2 regions of the Mesorhizobium sp. URHB0026 genome follow, and region 2 is predicted to be linked to the other one. Evidence: predicted binding sites of a transcription regulator. Region 2 holds the regulator's gene; the other holds the start of a gene.
What was found. The regulator PhoB, encoded in region 2, activates phosphate uptake and scavenging genes when phosphate is short. The targets are predictions, from matches to a motif close to TGTCATNNANCTGTCAT.
Positions count from the first base shown of each region.

Region 1: the regulator PhoB is predicted to act here: its motif matches at 4,504-4,520, upstream of ACVWWD_RS17895 (RNA degradosome polyphosphate kinase).

Region 1 covers NZ_JBSSCN010000001.1:3,659,222-3,666,588, reverse strand. The annotation lists gene ACVWWD_RS17910 (DoxX family protein) at 1-72, shown strand, start outside; gene ACVWWD_RS17905 (DoxX family protein) at 289-711, shown strand; gene ppx (exopolyphosphatase) at 712-2,247, opposite strand; gene ACVWWD_RS17895 (RNA degradosome polyphosphate kinase) at 2,247-4,439, opposite strand; gene ACVWWD_RS17890 (zinc-finger domain-containing protein) at 4,607-4,852, shown strand; gene ACVWWD_RS17885 (FAD-dependent monooxygenase) at 4,863-6,101, shown strand; gene ACVWWD_RS17880 (TIGR02117 family protein) at 6,120-6,785, opposite strand; gene ACVWWD_RS17875 (amino acid ABC transporter ATP-binding protein) at 6,904-7,367, opposite strand, start outside.
Region 2 covers NZ_JBSSCN010000001.1:1,026,540-1,033,906, reverse strand. The annotation lists gene ACVWWD_RS05190 (PAS domain-containing protein) at 1-387, shown strand, start outside; gene pstS (phosphate ABC transporter substrate-binding protein PstS) at 920-1,975, shown strand; gene pstC (phosphate ABC transporter permease subunit PstC) at 2,042-3,025, shown strand; gene pstA (phosphate ABC transporter permease PstA) at 3,029-3,880, shown strand; gene pstB (phosphate ABC transporter ATP-binding protein PstB) at 3,877-4,680, shown strand; gene phoU (phosphate signaling complex protein PhoU) at 4,706-5,413, shown strand; gene phoB (phosphate regulon transcriptional regulator PhoB) at 5,433-6,122, shown strand; gene ACVWWD_RS05155 (ROK family protein) at 6,125-7,360, opposite strand.

The DNA of each region.
Region 1 (7,367 bases), 2.6 Mb from region 2:
ATCACCGGCGGTTTCCTGCTGCTGGCCTCCTCGGGTGCCGGCGCATATTCGATCGACGCCAAGCGCGGCTGAGGTTTTCCTCCAAGGACCTGAAATGAGCGGCGCGGAATTTTCCGCGCCGCTTTTTCGTTATGGGATCACAGGCCTACAGCATGTCGCGGCAATTCGCCCACCCTGCTGTAAGCTTGTGATTTTATGCATGTCATTGTCCCGGAACCGAGGACACTCCCGGGCAACATGCATTAGATTGCAACGGCGCCGGCGACCGTGCCGGCAAGGGAGGGAGCCATGGGTCGCAGTGCATTGCTTCTGGTTTCGCGGCTGTTGTTTGCCGTGCTGTTCGTGCCGTCCGGCTTCCAGGTGCTCGCCAACATTGCCGGCACCACCAGCTATTTCGCCAGTCTCGGCCTGCCGCTGCCGGCGCTCGCCGCCTGGGGCACTGGCCTTTTCGAGTTGATCGCGGGGCTGCTGATCCTCGTTGGTTTGCAGACGCGGATCGTGGCACTCCTGCTTGCCGGCTTCTGCATCGCGGCCGGCTATATCGGCCATTTCGGCCAAGGCGCCGAGGATGCGACGCTCGCCTTCCTGCACCAGCAGATGCTGATGAAGGATATCGCGATATCGGGTGGTTTCCTCGCGCTTGCCATGGCCGGCGCCGGCGCATGGTCGGCCGACAGTCGCGGCTTCGGCATCGGCGCCGACGCGACTTGACTATTTCGCCGACACGCTCTGCCCTCCCTCGACCGCCAGCACCAGACGGCGGTTGGTGATGCGCGCCAGTTGCGCCAGCCGGCCGGCCGGGCGCTCGCCGTACAGGTTGGAGAGCGAAGCCGGTAGTACTAGCGCCAGCGCGCCGTTCGGGCGGCTTTCCCATTTCAGCCTCGGCATGATGCCGGGCATGGCTGCCGTCAGCAGATAGACGACGCGCATCATCGCTGCCAGCACGCGGGCGCGCTCCAGCAGGCGCGGCGGCGCCAGCGCCTTGATTTCGGGCGCCACCAATTCATTGAAGACGCCATCATGACGGTAGGCGTTGGTCAGCGCCAGGTAGGCGCGGCCGGGGTGATCGACACCGATGAACGAGGCATGCGCGATGATGTTGAGCGACTGCTTGCCGCGATATTCCGGATGAGCGCGCCAGCCGATATCGGCGAGCAGGCAGGCGGCATGGCGATAGCGCGCTTCGTCTTCCGTCTCGTCGATGCCGAACGCCTTGAAAGCCTTGCCGGTCCATTCGACCAGGTCATGCGCGTGATGGACCGAACGCGAGCGCAGAAGCGCAAGCTCCTCGGCGGCCGAGATCAGCGGATCGGCCTTCTGCTCGGCCGCATCGAGGAGCGAATAGAGGAAACCCTCACGCACGCCTTGCGCCGAAACGATGATCCTGGACGGCTGCATCGCCGTCATGATCTCCTGCAGCACGAGAGCGCCATAGGGCAGCAGCGAGCGGCGGTTCTTGGAGACACCCTCGATACCCCTCACCTTTTCGACTTCGCCCCTGGTCACCTGCTTGAGGAAGTTCTGAGCGCTCTCGGCCGATATTTCGTAGTGGTGCATGACGCCGAGCGGGTAGTTGTTCATCTCCATATGCAGCCTGGCGAGGTTTCGCCAAGTGCCGCCAACAGCGTAGAAAGTCCTGCCTTGTCCGCCCTTCAAGAGCTTGGCCCGGGCCAGTTCCTGGCGCGCGATCTTCTGTGCCTGGACGAGCGAGTTCTTCGCCATGTCCTGCAGGCGCAGGCCGCCGAGCGGCAGCGTGATACCGTCGCCGATCGCCTCGCCATCAATGTCTATGAGTTCGAGGCTGCCGCCGCCAAGGTCGCCGGCAATGCCGTTGGCCGGGTGGAAGCCGGAGATGACGCCGAGCGCGGAATAATGCGCTTCCTGGCGGCCGGAGAGCACACGGATTTCGGTCTTGAGCACATCCTCGGCGCGATGGATGAAATCAGGACCGTTGATCGCCTCGCGGGCGGCGGCGGTTGCCAGCACGTACATGTGTTCGGCGCCAGCCTGGTCGGAGAGCGCGCGGAAACGGCGAAACTCCTCCATCGAGCGCGCCACCCCCTCCGGGTCTAGCTTCCCCGTCGACACGATGCCGCGGCCGAGGCCGGCCAGCATCTTTTCGTTGAACAGCATGGTCGGCGAGCGCGCCAGCCCCTCATAGACGACGAGACGGATCGAATTGGAGCCGATGTCGATGATGGACAGCGGTCGGCGGTCCTGCAGCCGGCCCTGGGAATTGGACAGCATCAGGTGGTGGCGTTCTTCTTGCGGCGCTTGAACTGGGCTATTCGCTTGGGCGCATGCGATTTCAGCGCGTCACCCCGTCCCGACAGGCTCGGATTGGTCATGAAATATTCCTGCGCGTTGAACTGTTCCTCGCCCTCCTCCAGCACCACGCGCCGGGAGGTTCCATCAGCCAATACGTCGAAACTTTGCTGATTGTCCATGATGTTGCCCAGCATGATCTGGCCCAGAATCTGTTCATGCACAGTTGGATTGGTGATCGGCACCATGGTCTCGACGCGGCGGTCGAGATTGCGCGGCATGAGGTCGGCCGAGGAGATGTAGACGATCGCCTCGTCCGACGGGAGGCCGTGGCCGTTGCCGAAGCAGTAGATGCGGCTGTGCTCGAGGAACCGGCCGACGATCGACTTGACCCTGATGTTTTCCGACAGGCCCGGCACCTGCGGCCGCAGGCAGCAGATGCCGCGCACGACGAGGTCGATCTCCACTCCGGCGCGGCTTGCATCGTAGAGCGCATCGATGATGATGGGATCGACGAGCGCGTTCATCTTCATCCAGATACGCGCCGGCCGTCCCTCCAACGCATGGGTGACCTCGTCCGAAATGTGCTGGAGGATGCGGTTCCTCAGCGTGAACGGCGAGATCGCCAGCCGCATCTCGGCGGTCGGCTCGGCATAGCCGGTGATGAAATTGAACAATTGGGCGACATCGCGGGCGATCGTCGGGTCGGTGGTGAAGAAGGACAGGTCGGTGTAGATGCGCGCGGTGACCGGGTGGTAGTTGCCGGTGCCGAGATGGACGTAATTGCGCAGCTTGCCGTCCTCGCGCCGCACCACCAGCGACATCTTGGCGTGGGTCTTGAGTTCGAGGAACCCGAACACGACCTGGACGCCGGCACGTTCGAGATCGCGCGCCCAGCGGATGTTGGCCTCCTCGTCGAAACGCGCCTTGAGCTCGACCAGCGCCGTCACCGACTTGCCGGCTTCGGCCGCATCAACCAGAGCACGCACGATCGGGCTGTCGTTGGAGGTGCGATAGAGCGTCTGCTTGATCGCCACCACTTCGGGATCGGCCATTGCCTGGCGCAGGAACTGCACCACCACGTCGAACGACTCATAGGGGTGATGGACGACGATGTCCTTCTCGCGAATGGCGGCGAAACAGTCGCCGCCATGCTCGCGGATACGCTCGGGAAAACGTGGGTTGTAGGGGATGAATTTCAGGTCGTCGCGGGGAACGGAGACGATCTCGGAGATCTGGCTGAGCGCCAGCGGCCCGGTGAGCACACTGATGCGGCTCGACGAGACGCCAAGCTCGCCGGCGACAAAATCGCGCAATTCCCCGGGCATCAGCTTGTCGAATTCGATTCGGATGACCGAACCGCGGCGGCGGCGCTTCAGCGCCGTTTCGAACAGACGCACGAGATCTTCCGATTCCTCTTCGACCTCGATGTCGCTGTCACGAATGATGCGGAACGTGCCGGAACCCTTGACCTCGTAGCCGGGGAAGAGCTTGCCGATGTAAAGGCCGACCGCCTCCTCCAGCGGGATGAAGCGGACATGGTGCTTGCGGTCCGGCAGGCGGATGAAGCGCTTCAGCGCCACCGGCAGGCGCAAGAGCGCGCTCATCTCCTCGCCATTCTTGCGATGGCGAAGCTGCAACGCCATCGAGAAGCCGAGATTGGGAATGAACGGGAACGGATGCGCCGGGTCGATCGAGAGCGGGGTCAGCACGGGAAACACCTGCTCCTGGAAATGGTCTTCCAGCCAGACCTTCTCGTCCTTGGTCAGCGCGTCGCGGGTGATGGTTTCGATGCCTTCCTTGTTGAGCAGCACCGTGAGGGCCGACAGGCTCTTCTGCTGGTCCTCCTGCAGCCGCTCGACCTCACGCAGCAATTGTTCGAGCTGCTGTTCGGGAGTGCGTCCGTCCGGGCTCTTCAGCACGATGCCTTCGCGCACCTGGCCGGCAAGGCCGGCGACGCGCACCATGAAGAATTCGTCGAGATTGGCGGCCGAGATCGACAGGAAGCGGACGCGCTCCAGCAGCGGGTGATGGGTGTTCAGCGATTCCTCGAGAACGCGGCGATTGAACTGCAGCCAGGAGAATTCGCGATTGACGAAGCGGTCCGGATTGCCTTCCGGGCTCGCTGCCGCGACATTGTTGAATTCGCTCTGTACCGGCTTCAGTTCGTTCATGATTCCTGCTCTTCCGCCCGCCTCAGCCGGTTAACCGGCTTAACTTATCCTGTGGCAGGCTTTTGCGACAGTTCTCTGACAGGCTTTTGCGACAGTTTGATTTCATCGAACTTGCAAACAGACTTGATATGATCCAGATGCAGAGCGACTGCGTTAAGGAGACGACGATGGCAGGCGGTTCCATTCCCCATTTCCAGAACGATGCGGGCCACCCGGCGATCGACATCGGGGTCAAGGAATTCATGTGCACGGGCGCCAACCCGCCTTTCGACCATCCGCATGTTTTTCTCGACATGGGCGACGACAATGAGAAAGTCTGCCCTTACTGCTCGACCCTCTATCGCTATTCGCCGAAGCTGAAGGCGACCGAAACGCTGCCGGCGGGCTGTCTCTACATCGACCAGGCCGCCTGACCTTCCGATCATGAGCGAGACGCAGTCCCGGCAGGTCGTGATCGCCGGGGCTGGCATCGCCGGGCTGACAGCAGCGATTGCCTTTGCCGAACGCGGCTATTCCGTGAGGGTGTTCGAACAGGCGCAGCGCCTTGAAGCGGCGGGCGCCGGCATCCAGCTCTCTCCTAACGCGACGCGCATACTGCGCCAGCTTGGCGTGCTCGACACGCTTCTTGCCAATGCCGTCCGGCCGGAAGCCGTGGTGCTGAAGGACGCCGCGAGCCTGCGCCAACTGGCACGCGTGCCGCTTGGCGGAGCCGGCGAGGAACGCTGGGGTGCGCCCTATCTCCTGGCGCACCGGGCGGATCTGCAAGACGCCCTGATGGGGCGCGTTGCGCAACTGCCCGACATCCATCTCACCACCGGTGCGCAGGTCAGCAGCGTGGCCTCCGGTTCACTCGTTATCACCAGGACAGACGGGGTCGGCCGCAAGGTCATCGATATCCAAGGATCTCTGCTGGTCGGCGCCGATGGCGTCTGGTCAGCGGTGCGGAGGTTTGCCAGTCCAGGCAGCGGAGCCGGCTTCGCGAACAGCCATTTCTCCGGCGAACTGGCCTGGCGGGCGACGGTGAGCGCGGACAACGAGGCGGGGCGAGCCTTCGCCGCGATCGGCGCCACCGACTGCGTCACCACCTTCCTGCACCCGGGATTCCACATGGTCGCCTACCCCGTCAGCAGGGGTAGCGCCTTCAACCTTGCCGCCTTCACCCGGGGCGAGCGCATCGCCGAGGGGTGGTCACGCAGTGCCGACCCCGCCATCCTTTCGGGCGCCATGCGCCGCACCGCGCCGGCGCTGGCGCAATTAGTGGAATTCGCTGGCCCGTGGACCGCCTTCCCCATCCACACGGTCGAGCAGCGACGCTGGACTGTGCCGGAAGGCATCGCGCTGATCGGCGACGCCGCGCACGCGATGACGCCGTTCGCGGCGCAAGGTGCTGCCATGGCGATCGAGGACGCCGCGACGCTGGCCAACCTCGTCGCCGACATCCCCGGCGACCTGACGCAAAGCCTCATCATCTGGGAGAACCTGCGGCGGTCGCGCATCGCCAAGGTCATCCGTCGCGGCGCGCTCAACCGGCTTGCCTGGCATGCCCATGGCCCGGTGGCGTTGGCCCGCAATCTGTTTCTGGCGGCGCGACCGGGAGAGAAGCTCGCCGCCGATCTGGACTGGCTTTACGGGTGGGAGCAGCAGCGGATCATCCCTCGGTGAAAGGAGCCAGCGGCAAAGCTAATTATACAGCCGCATGGACAGCCCAAGCGAAACCGGCAGCGGGTTCCACCAGCCGGTGCGCAGGCCGGCAGTGCGCAGTGCAGCCGCCGTCCAGGTGTTGCAACCGATCAGCGCGTTGAAATGGCCATTCGCCTCATAAAAGCGGTCGAAATTGGAGTAGCCGGCATTGTCGACGACGATCGGGCCGTTCGGCCCCTGCTGAAAGCTCGCTTCGATGAAATCGAGCAATGCGGCAAAACGGTCTTCGCCCACGTCGAAGCCTGCGACATCGGGGTGCGGCTCGGGAATATTGCCGGCGACGTCGACATGCATCACCGACGCATCGAGCGTCAAAGCCTTGAATGCGGGCAGCGCCTTCAATTGCGACCATGTCAGCGTTTCCAGGTAGAAGGCGCGCCCGCCCCAGCCGAAGACGAGGTAGCGCACATCGGGCGCATCTGAAGGCAGGCCGGCATCGGCCAGAAAATGGAAGCGCCGGCGCACCTCGTCATCCACCGGAATGGCGATGTCGGTGTGGATCGGATTTTTCAGCACCAATATGTGCATGATGCCCTCGCCCGCTGCGGCTGCCGGCCAGAGCGGGCGCGGCACCAGCGTGCCGAGCGACACGGCGAGCACCAGTGCTGCAACCAGCATGGCCAGGAAACGCAGGAGTTTTCTCATCGGCGCGGCTTCGCGTGTCCATTCGCGGCTCAATGAAGAAGATCATTACCCGATCGGCCAGAGGCAAGAAAGCCCGGCCGCGGCGCGACCGGGCTTTCTCGAGTTGGCGTCAGTCCGCTCAGTGCAGGATCTGCGACAGGAACAGCTTCGTGCGTTCGTGGCGCGGATGGTCGAAGAACTCGGCCGGCGTGTTCTGCTCCACGATCTGGCCCTGATCCATGAAGATCACCCGGTTGGCGACTTTCCGCGCAAAGCCCATCTCGTGGGTGACGCACAGCATGGTCATGCCTTCCTCGGCCAGACCCACCATGGTTTCCAGCACTTCCTTGATCATTTCCGGGTCCAGCGCCGAGGTCGGCTCGTCGAACAGCATGATGCGCGGGTTCATGCACAGCGAGCGGGCGATCGCCACGCGTTGCTGCTGGCCGCCGGAAAGCTGACCCGGATATTTGTTGGCCTGCTCGGGGATCTTGACGCGCTTGAGGAAATGCATGGCGATTTCCTCGGCCTGCTTCTTCGGCGTCTTGCGCACCCAGATCGGCGCCAGCGTGCAGTTCTCGAGGATGGTCAGATGCGGGAACA
Region 2 (7,367 bases):
CTGGTGGCCGAGGACAATGAGGTGAACCAGATGGTGTTCACGCAAATCCTCGGCGAGACCGGCTATGGTTTCGAGATCGTCGGCAATGGCCGCAAGGCGCTCGACGCCTTCGGCACGCTCAATCCGTGCATGATCCTGATGGATGTCTCGATGCCCGAGATGAGCGGTCTCGAAGCGACGGCCGCGATCCGCCGGCTGGAGCAGGAGACCGGCACGCATGTGCCGATCGTCGGCGTCACAGCGCATGCGCTGAAAGGCGACCGCGAGCGCTGCCTGGAGGCGGGCATGGACGACTATCTGCCCAAGCCGATCAGCCCCAGGGCCCTGCTCGAGAAGGTCGAGCGCTGGGTCGGCGCCGGCCGTCAGGTCCACCGCAACGCGGGATAGAGCGCGCGTCGCCTCGATTGCAGGATCAGGCGAGGCAATCAAGGAATCAGCGGGAGATTCACTGCTACCGCTGCGTGCAATGGCTATGGTGCGATCGCGCCATATCAAAGGCCGTGTCCAGCCGGAACAATAGCGAAATCGAATTCCGCTCTTCTCAGTTACGGGCGGGAGCAGCGACCGCCTGCAAGAAACAGTGTCACTCTACCCCAACGGACCTGTTTTTGGCGATGGCCCGGCCATGACACGCTCTGGCTGCGAGCAACGCGCTCCCGTCCGGATTTTCTTCATTTGGGAAGAGCCTGGTCGAGTACGGGGTGATTCCAGCCGTCGGTCGGCTCAAGCCCCTGATTCCGGCGGTAAACTCGGACCGCGCCGCGAGCGCCCGAGATCAGCGTCTTTCGCGTTGCCGGCAACGCGTTACCTGGCTGACATGAAACTGTCATGCGACTGTTATAATCGAAGGCTATTGGCCTCAGCGGGCGCCGGCTAGAAGTGGCGCCGAGAGACCATCTTCCGAACAGGAGCAGGCCACATGAGACATTTCATCCGCTCGGCGGCCGTTGCGATTGCAATGGCTGCGGCGTCCACCCTCACCCTTTCCGCAGCAATGGCAGCTGACCTTTCCGGCGCCGGCTCGACCTTCATCTATCCGGTGTTCGCCAAATGGGCCGACACCTACAAGAAGGATACCGGCATCGGCCTCAACTATCAGTCGATCGGCTCGGGCGGCGGCATCAAGCAGGTCATCGCCAAGACCGTGACCTTCGGCGCCACCGACAAGCCGATGTCCGACGCTGATCTGCAAAAGAACGGCCTCGTGCAGTTCCCGATGGTGATGGGCGGTATCGTGCCGATCGTCAACCTCACGGGCATCAAGCCGGGCGAACTCGTCCTCGACGGGAAGACGATTGCCCAAATCTATCTCGGCGCCATCACCACCTGGGATGACGCCGCGATCAAGGCGCTGAACCCCTCGCTCACCCTGCCGTCGACCGCTATCGCCGTCGTGCATCGTTCGGACGGCTCGGGCACGACGTTCAACTTCACCAACTACCTGGTGAAACTGTCACCCGACTGGAAGGACAAGGTTGGTTCGGACACGGCCGTCGAATGGCCGACCGGCGTCGGCGCCAAGGGCAGCGAAGGCGTTGCCAACACCGTCAAGCAGACCGACGGCGGCATCGGCTACGTCGAATATGCCTATGCCAAGCAGAACAATCTCTCCTACTCCAAGATGCTGAACGCCGCCGGCAAGGTCGTCGAGCCGTCGCTCGAATCCTTCGGCGCGGCTGCTTCGAACGCCGACTTCAAGGGCGCCAAGAACTTCAACGTCATCATCACCAACGAGCCCGGCGACGCCAGCTGGCCGATCGCTGCCTCGACCTGGGTGCTGATCCACAAGGCCCCGGACGATGCCGCGGCCACCGGCGAAGCGCTCAAGTTCTTCGCCTGGGCCTACAAGGACGGCAAGGAAACCGCCAAGGCGCTCGACTACGTGTCGATCCCCGACAGCGTCGTCGACCTGATCAAGGCTTCGTGGAAGGCCGACATCCAGGCCGACGGCAAGCCCGTCTACGCCGGCGAGTAACATCTCTCTGGAGGAGCGCCGCCCCGCGGCGCTCCTTTTCAATCAACACAAAGAGCCGAGCTTGACATGAGCGCTGCCCAGGAAGCCTTGCCAGCCGTTCGAGGTTCACGTGACGCCACCGTCAGACGGTTCGCGTTGACCGATTCGATCTTCCATGGGCTGACCCGCGCCGCCGCCATTCTCGTGTTGGTGCTGCTCGGCGGCGTCGCCATCTCATTGTTCGCCGGTTCCTGGCAGGCCCTGTCGACCTTCGGCTTCTCCTTTCTGACCACCGAGAGCTGGAACCCCGTCACCGAGAAATTCGGCGCCCTGGCGCCCATTTATGGCACCATCGTAACCTCGGCCATCGCCATCCTGATCGCCGTGCCGCTCGGCATCGGCATCGCCATTTTTCTCACCGAGCTTTGCCCGCGTCCGCTCCGGCGCCCGATCGGCATGGCGGTGGAACTGCTCGCCGGCATCCCTTCGATCATCTACGGCATCTGGGGCCTGTTCGTGTTGGCACCGTTCCTGCAGACGACAGTGCAACCATTCATCATCAGCGTGTTCCATGGCATTCCCGGCCTTAGCAGTCTGTTTGCCGGCCCGCCCTACGGCATCGGCCTGCTGACCTCGTCGCTGATCCTCGCCATCATGGTGCTGCCCTTCATCACCTCGATCACCAAGGACGTGTTCGACACGGTGCCGCCGGTGCTGAAGGAGTCCGCCTACGGCATTGGCTGCACGACCTGGGAAGTGACGCGCCGCGTCGTCATCCCCTACACCCGCATCGGCATCATGGGCGGCGTCATGCTCGGCCTCGGCCGCGCGCTTGGCGAAACCATGGCGGTAACCTTCGTCATCGGAAACGCGCATCGCATCTCTACCTCGCTGTTCGCGCCGGCAACGACAATCTCCGCGACCATCGCCAATGAATTCACCGAAGCCGTCGGCGATCTCTACACGTCGTCGCTGGTGGCGCTCGGCCTGATCCTGTTCGTCATCACCTTCCTCATCCTTGCCATCGCACGCTACATGCTGATGCGCATCGACGCCCGCACCGGAGCCTGACCGATGTCGACAGCCTCGTCGCTTCACAGCCGCCGCAAGACCAGAAACTCGGTGATGATGACGCTGTGCGTCGTCGCCGCGGGCATCGGGCTTGCCTGGCTGGCACTGATCCTCGGCGCACTGGTCTACAAAGGCGCCGCCGGGCTGTCCCTTGACGTCTTCACGCGGATGACGCCGCCCCCCGGCGATGCGGGCGGCCTGCTCAACGCCATCTATGGCAGCGTGGTGATGACCGTCATCGCCGTCATCGTCGGCACGCCGATCGGTGTCCTCGCCGGCACCTACATGGCCGAATATGGCCGTTTCTCCAAGCTCACCACCGTGGTGCGGTTCATCAACGACATCCTGCTGTCGGCGCCGTCGATCATCATCGGCCTTTTCGTCTACGAATTGATGGTGCGGCCGATGGGGCATTTCTCGGCCATCGCCGGCGCCGTCGCGCTGGCTATCCTGGTCATCCCCGTGGTCGTGCGCACCACCGAGGACATGCTCAACCTGGTGCCGAACGCCTTGCGCGAAGCCGGCACCGCGATCGGCGCGCCGCGCTGGGTGGTCATCAAGTCGGTCGCTTACCGCGCGGCACTGTCCGGCATCGTCACCGGCATATTGCTGTCGATCGCCCGCATCTCCGGCGAGACCGCGCCACTTCTTTTCACGGCGCTGAACAACCAGTTCTGGTCGAGCAACCTCAACGCGCCGATGGCCAGCCTGCCGGTCACCATCTTCCAGTTCGCTCTCAGCCCCTACGAAGAATGGCAGCAACTGGCCTGGACCGGCGCACTCATAATCACATTGACGGTTCTCGCGCTCAGCATCTTCGCGCGCAGCCTGACCGGACGCAGAGAGGACAAATGAGCCAGATGTTGTCTCCAGACATGACGATTGCCGCCGAGGCAGCCGCCAAGGCGAAGATCGAGGTCAAGAACCTCAATTTCTACTACGGCCAGTCGAAGGCGCTGAAGGACATCACCTTGTCGCTGCCCGAGCGCAGCGTGACTGCCTTCATCGGACCGTCGGGTTGCGGAAAGTCGACGCTGCTGCGCGTCTTCAACCGCATCTACGAGCTCTACCCCAAGCAGACCGCCGAGGGTCAGGTGCTGCTCGACGGCCAGAACGTTCTCGACCGCTCGCAGGACCTCAACCTGTTGCGCACCAAGATCGGCATGGTGTTCCAGAAGCCGACGCCGTTCCCGATGTCGATCTATGAGAACATCGCCTTCGGCGTCCGGCTCTATGAGAAGATCGGCAAGGCCGAAATGGACGGCCGTGTCGAGCAGGCGTTGAAACGCGCCGCGCTCTGGAACGAGGTCAAGGACAAGCTCAATGCCAGCGGCCTCAGCCTGTCCGGCGGCCAGCAGCAGCGGCTTTGCATCGCCCGCACGGTGGCGGTGAAGCCGGAGGTCATCCTGCTCGATGAGCCGGCGTCGGCGCTCGACCCATTGTCGACCGCGAAGATCGAGGAATTGATCGACGAGTTGCAAGCCGACTACACAATCGTCATCGTCACCCACAACATGCAGCAGGCCGCGCGCGTCTCGAAGCAGACGGCTTTCATGTATCTGGGCGAGCTGGTCGAATTCGACAAGACCGAGAAGATCTTCACGTCGCCTCGCGAGAAGCGCACGCAGGACTATATCACCGGCCGCTTCGGCTGATCTCACGCATACGAGGACCAGGATCATGGCCGAACACACAGTCGCAGCCTTCGACGAGGATCTCGGACAGATCAGCAGGCTGATCAGCGACATGGGCGATCTCGCCGGCATCATGGTCGGCGGCGCCACCAAGGCGCTGCTGAATTCCGACAACGCGCTGGCACAGCGCGTCGTCTCCGACGACGCCATTATGGACGCGCGCCAGCGCGAACTCGATGATCGCGCCATCACCCTGATCGCCAAGCGCCAGCCGATGGCCGACGATCTGCGTCATGTGGTCGGCTCGATCCGCATGGCGGGCGATCTCGAACGCATCGGCGACCTTGCCAAGAACATCGCCAAGCGCGTCGGCTCCGTCGGCCTCACCGCCACGCCGCGCGACCTGTCGCATTCCATAGACTCCATGGCGCAGCTGGTGCTGATCCAGGTGCAGGGCGTGGTCGAGGAATATGCGGCCGGCGATGCCGCCGCCCTCGCCAAGCTCAGGAATGACGACGAACGCATCGATGTCAAATACACTTCGGTCTTCCGCGAACTCCTGACCTACATGATGGAGGATCCCCGCAACATCACGGCTTGCACGCATCTTTTGTTCTGCGCCAAGAATCTCGAACGCATCGGCGACCATGTGACCAACATTGCCGAGAATGCGTATTATGTGCTGACCGGCACGCAACTGCCCGCCAACCGTCCGAAGCAGGACGAGACGGCGATGTCGGTGCCGGCGGCTTGACGGCAGGGATGATCAATCGATGATCGCGCCACGCATCATGGTGGTGGAGGACGAGGAGCCGCTGGGCGTGCTCCTCCGCTACAATCTGGAGTCCGAGGGTTACCAGGTCGAGGTGGTGACACGCGGCGACGAAGCCGAGATCCGCCTCCAGGAAAACGTGCCCGACCTCCTGGTGCTCGACTGGATGGTGCCGGCGGTTTCCGGCATCGAACTCTGTCGGCGCCTGCGTATGCGGCCCGAGACGGAGCGGTTGCCGATCATCATGCTGACGGCGCGCGGCGAGGAGAGCGACCGCGTGCGCGGCCTCTCGACCGGCGCCGACGACTATCTGGTCAAGCCGTTCTCGACGCCGGAATTCATGGCCCGGGTCAAGGCACTGCTGCGCCGCGCCAAGCCGGAAGTGTTGTCCAGCGTGCTCAAGGTCGGCGACATCGTGCTCGACCGCGAATCGCACCGGGTCTATCGCAAGAAGAGCGAGATCCGGCTCGGACCGACCGAGTTCCGCCTGCTCGAGTTCATGATGCGCCATCCCGGCCGCGTATTCTCGCGCAGCCAGTTGCTCGACAATGTCTGGGGCGAGACGATCTACATCGACGAGCGCACCGTGGATGTGCATGTCGGCCGCCTGCGCAAGGCGGTAAACAATGGCCGCATGCCCGATGTGATACGCACCATCCGTGGCGCAGGCTACGCGATCCGCGAGGATTGAGATCAGGCCACGTTCTTGCCGGATCTCACCTGCACGCCCGGCGCGAAGATCTCCTGGTCGACGAAGGTGAGCGCGCGCATGGCGCAGCCCTCGCGGATCAGCGGCAATTCGTTCGGCTCTGTATCGAAGGAAATCGACGTCGAATGCTGGCCGCCGGCGGTCTGGGCGATGGCCTCGCGCAAGGCCGGCTCGATCAGATCGAAGGCGGCGGCGCTGACGCCGACCATCGCAACGGGCGCCGGATCGATCAGCGCGAACAGGCTGCCAAGCCCATAGCCCAGCGCCTCCCCGGCCTTGCGATAGGCCTCGCGTTCCGGTCCGTCTCTTTCGCGCGCCGTGGCCGCCAATGCACGCATGTCGGCGTCGCTGACGTCGACCGGTTTGGCGTCCTCACCCATCTGTCCTGCATTGCGCCAGATGGCATAGTTGCCGGCATAGGCCTCGACGCAGCCGCGCCGCCCGCAGCGGCAGAGCGCGCCGCCCGGGCGATGGATCATGTGGCCGAACTCGCCGCCCGAGGAATGGGTGCCTGTGAACAGCTCGCCCTTCAGCACCAGGCCCATGCCGATGCCGTGCGAGAGCAGGATGGCGATGAAGTCGTCGCGGTAGCGCTCGGGGTCGCGCCAGCGCAGCGCCACCGCCATCATGTTGCAGTCGTTCTCCATGGTGGCGGGGATGCCGAATTCGGCTTCGAGTATATCGGCGAAGGCAATGTCCGTCTGGGGCGTGATCGGCGACCACAGCATGGCGCGCGCCTCGGTGTCGGTGATGCCCTGGATCGCCAGCGCGATGCGGGCGATGCTGGCGACGTCGAGGTCGGGATCCTCGAGGCGGCGCCGGACGATGGCCACGCATTCGCCGATCAGCGCCTCGCGCGACATGGTCAGCGTGTCCAGCCGGCGCTGCTCCTCCGATATCACCTGGCCGGCGTAGTCGATGACGGCGACGGAGAGGAAATTCAGCGACAGCACCACGGTCATGACCGCCGCGGCCTCGGGGTTGAGGCCAAGGCCAACCTGCGGCCGGCCGCGTTTCAGTGAGCCGGCCTCGTTCGGCTTGCCTTCGCTCAGGATACCTTCGCCGATCAGGTCGGCTGATATCGCCGATATAGTCGAGTGGCTGAGGGCGGTGGTGGCGGCGATCTCGGTGCGCGAGGGCTGGCCACCCCGGCGCACGGCTCCAATCACCATTGCTCGATTGCGCCGGCGCAGATCGTCGTGGCGGATTCCGACCGACATGATTTCC